DNA from 2 places in the Pseudoalteromonas sp. JB197 genome. Region 1 is predicted to be linked to the other one. Evidence: predicted binding sites of a transcription regulator. Region 1 holds the regulator's gene; the other holds the start of a gene.
The links. The regulator LexA, encoded in region 1, represses DNA repair genes until DNA is damaged. The targets are predictions, from matches to a motif close to TACTGTATNNNNATACAGTA.
Positions count from the first base shown of each region.

Region 2: CIK86_RS04475 (SulA-like leucine-rich domain-containing protein) is a predicted target of LexA. The motif match lies at 1,192-1,211, and genes of this name have one in related genera.

Region 1 is NZ_NRGZ01000001.1:3,088,619-3,090,828, reverse strand. It holds gene coxB (cytochrome c oxidase subunit II) at 1-344, opposite strand, end outside; gene lexA (transcriptional repressor LexA) at 817-1,434, opposite strand; gene CIK86_RS14425 (hypothetical protein) at 1,714-1,980, shown strand; gene CIK86_RS14420 (hotdog fold thioesterase) at 2,079-2,210, shown strand, end outside.
Region 2 is NZ_NRGZ01000001.1:923,142-925,351, forward strand. It holds gene CIK86_RS04470 (YchJ family protein) at 212-691, opposite strand; gene CIK86_RS04475 (SulA-like leucine-rich domain-containing protein) at 732-1,166, opposite strand; gene CIK86_RS04480 (NCS2 family permease) at 1,604-2,210, shown strand, end outside.

The DNA of each region.
Region 1 (2,210 bases):
TTACTGGCATCTTCCATCGCTATTAATGTTTTAGTTGCGGGGACTGCCATTGCTATTAAAATAACAAATGGAATTGCTGTCCAGAGTATTTCTACTTTGGTACTTTCGTGAAATTGAGCAGCAACTGCTCCTTTAGATTTACGATGATGAATAAGTGCCCAAAACATAACGGCAAATACAATCACGCCTATTACACAGCATATTAAAAATATGGTCATGTGTAGTTGATAAACATTATTACTTATATCGGTTACGCCTTTGCGCATATTATATTGGCTATTTGCCAATGCTAACTGCGGAAAAACAAACAATATAAGCCACAAGGTAGAGCTCAATTTACCCATGTGACAGCTCCTTTAATACTGTTGCGAGTGCAAAACAAAAAGACATAAGCTTTAAATGCCAATTTGTTATTTTTTATTTTTGTATTGCTGCCGGATATATAAATATATTTTCTCAAAACTAAAGCTGTGAGTTATTGTTAGTCCAGCCTATTAACAATTAGTTAATAATTGAACAACTAGCAAGTTTTAGTTTGAAAAACAATCAAATAATATTAGGGGATTAGCGTAAATATGGGATTTATTTAATTTTGTTCTAAGCAGGAAGTGAGCAACAGCAAGGGTTACAAATAAAAAGACAGCGATAACGAGTATTAAATACTTAAATGATAAAAAACATAAACTTAATATAATTTTTTCATTGCAGCGGAATTTTCACAAAAAAAAGCAAAAAAAAGCGCACTAAAAAGTGCGCATTAATTATCTGAGCTATTAAATTATGCCGATATTTTACATAGCTATAACAGCTTAATTGTCACATCCAGTCAGCATTACGAATAACCCCAACAGCTAAGCCTTCAATATTAAAAGATTCCTTTTCAAGATCCACTTCTATCGACGAAAATTCTTTATTTTCAGCATGCAATAATACTTTTTTGCCTGCTTTTTCTAAGCGTTTTACCGTTACATCGTCATCAACGCGGGCAACAATAACTTGGCCATTTTCGGCAACTTGAGTGCGATGAACAGCCAGTAAATCACCATCCATAATACCAATATCTCGCATACTCATACCATTTACACGCAATAAAAAATCGGCAGCGGGTTTAAACATTAACGGGTCAATTTTACAATGGCTCTCAACATGTTGTTGCGCCAAAATAGGTTCGCCGGCAGCTACACGGCCTATTAACGGTAAACCAAGTTGTTCTGGTTCATCTTCTTCAATAAGTTGAATACCACGGCTAGCGCCTGGTTTCATTTTAATAGCGCCTTTTTTAGCCAGCGCTTTTAAATGCTCTTCTGCTGCATTAGCACTTTTAAAGCCTAATGTTTGTGCAATTTCTGCGCGTGTAGGAGGCATACCAGTGTCTTTAATAAACACTTTAATAAGTTCGAGTATTTGCGCTTGGCGGTTAGTTAATGGTCGCATACAACTGGTTTTCCATACAGTACATTTAACTGTGAGTATATACAGTTATCTGAAAATCGCAAATTTAAATTACTCCTCGCCTTTGCTGCCAAAGGTGGCATTGGTCTAAGCTTAAAATTACCAAGTAAATTACAGATAAAATTACGCAGATCACGATAGTGTTAGTTTTACGTTACATTAATTACATAACTACTAAGTTGTTGCTGTTATTAAAAATTAGTTAGCTATCGTTTTTGTAATGGGCCTTAACTTCATCAATGTGAATTAACGGAGAGTGTTATGAATATCACTGTAGCGGTAATAATTAACGGTCCTAAACGTAAAGTATGGGCGGCAATAACTGACATCGAAAACAGTGCCAATATGCTGTCACTTACCGCCGCCGAACCTAGCACCTGTTTAACCATGACTTTTTCTGATAGCTCTGAGTCTATTTGGGTAAAAATGCTCTCTGCAGTGATAGGGTTTTTTCTTAAAAGTTCGATGCGTAAAATGCTAAAAAAAGACCTCGATGAAATTAAGCACTATGTAGAAAGCAAAAAGTAGCACTGTATTACCATGCAGTAGCTGCACTAATTTGGCTATCATATCGCCATGAAAAATCGTATTATCGGTTATCGTTTTCAACCTTTAAAGGAGTAACAATGAGTATTTGGCATCAACCTATTACTTTAGCGTTTTGTAAGCAGTTAGACCAAGGCATAAATGGCCAAGGTACACTGATGAAAACCATGGGGATTGAAATAACTGAAATTGGTGATGATTACTTAGTTGCC
Region 2 (2,210 bases), 2.2 Mb from region 1:
CGAGCCCAGTAGCAAAATATACGGTAGAGCAGTTATTAACGCAGCAGGCCTATAGGTATGTAAGTAAATAGCCAATAGCTGCTCGAAAGTAAAATTTTATTTTAGCCATACACATCGCCTGTAACAGCCAACCCTAGGCATGGCTATTGGATGTATTTAAGGTTCAGTTGCCTGTAATTACCTACTTTACTCACCGCACAGCTGCAGTTTGTTATACGCTATGACACTTTTTATATTTTTTGCCACTTTGGCAAGGGCAGTTGTCATTTCTGCTTATTTTAATATCGGCTACCGGAAATAGTGTGCCTTCAAGGTAGCGCCACTGCCCATCTTGTTTAATAAACAACGACTTTTCGTGCAACTCGCAATATAGGTTTTGGTAAAAGTAATTTACTTTAAATGTTACAAAGCCTTCGCTTGCATCGTGCTCAGTGTCGATGACGGTTAGCTTTATAAAGCGGCAGCTATCAGCAAAGTCTTTAATCTCTTTTACAGGGTTTTCTGCCTGTTTTTCACTTGCATAAGTTTGATAAACATAAGTTGCATTTTTAAGTACATATGCGCTGTAGCGAGCACGCATAAGTTGCTCAGGTGTTTCAGCTATTTTTGATGCTAAATGAAGTGGTTCACAGCAGTCAGCATAATTTTGCTGGCTGCCACAAAAGCAAGGAGAAGTCGTTAATGAGGTCATAATATTAATATAAAGTGTTTAAAACACGAGTTTAACAAGCTTATTGAGTTAGTGGTATCTCAAGGTTGTGAGTATTTTTAGTAAAACAGTAAAGCTTAGTATTTGTAGTGCTTAAATTTAATGATAGCTGTGTCAGCTGTTGATCATTAATAATATCAGTCCAGGTAATAACCGCAGCAAAGTTTCCGTTGTGCAGCGCCGAGCTAAGTACATATTCTAAGTTTACTAAATGTTTTTGCCTGATCACCAGTAATTTGCTGGTATCAATGGAGCATGAATCAAGTAAGGCTTTACTCGGTACATGGTCAGGTGCAATCAGCAGTGTCCATGCATTTAAGCTATTGTATTGGTGTAATACTTTAAGCAATTCAAAGGTTGCTGAAATTTCATCTTCAATTTGAATTAAATTTACACAATCACTTTTATCGTCTTGCTGATAACTTTTAACGGTTCTTACGGTAATAGGCTGTAACATAAATTTCTCACTCACTGGGTTTTTATACAGTACCCATATACAGTAGTTTATACAGTGTTATGGTGCAAGTGTTTTTTTGCTAATTATTTGTACAGTCATTCAGTTTTAAATTTTTACACGGATAAAAAAACAAAAATAACTATTAAAAACAGGGCGTTAATATTTTAGGTATGTATTTTATATTTTTTATTAAAGTTATGCAGCGAATAGCACCTATACAGTACTTTATGCTCTATTATTTACGTTAAAGTAAAGCTGATTGCTCAGCATATAAGCACGGTAATTATTATTTTTAAAACCTGAAGTACATACGTATTACCGTGTCATATTTATTATTTCAGCTACTTCAATAACTTAATGCATAACAAGGTAAAATGTCCGGTATTTCGCTATTTTTATGCTAAAATCTCGCCACTTTTTACTACCTTAAGTTTGTTATGCTCGAAGCCTTATTTAAAATCCGCGCAAATGATTCCTCAGTACAACGTGAATGTGTTGCCGGTATGACTACTTTTATTACTATGGTTTATATTGTTTTTGTTAATCCAGCAATGCTTGCCCAAGCAGGAATGGATCAAGGCGCTGCGTTTGTAGCTACATGTATTGCAGCTGCAATAGGCTGTTTTATTATGGGCCTATGGGCCAATTATCCGTTAGCGTTAGCGCCGGGTATGGGATTAAATGCTTTTTTTACCTATGGCGTTGTTTTAGGAATGGGCTATACCTGGGAAGCGGCATTAGGTGCTGTGTTTATGTCGGGTTGTATATTTTTATTTTTAAGTTTATTTAAAGTACGAGAGTGGATTATTAATGCCATTCCACTGGTGCTAAAACAAGCAATAGCGACCGGTATTGGTGCTTTTTTGGCGCTAATTGCGCTTAAAAGTGCAGGGATCATAGTATCTAGCCCTGCAACCTTAGTGCAGCTAGGTGATATTACTGCACCTGGGCCATTACTTGCTATTTTAAGTTTTTTTGTGATTGCGGCATTGTTATATCGCGACTTTAAAAGTGGTGTGTTAATTAGTATTTTACTGGTAACAG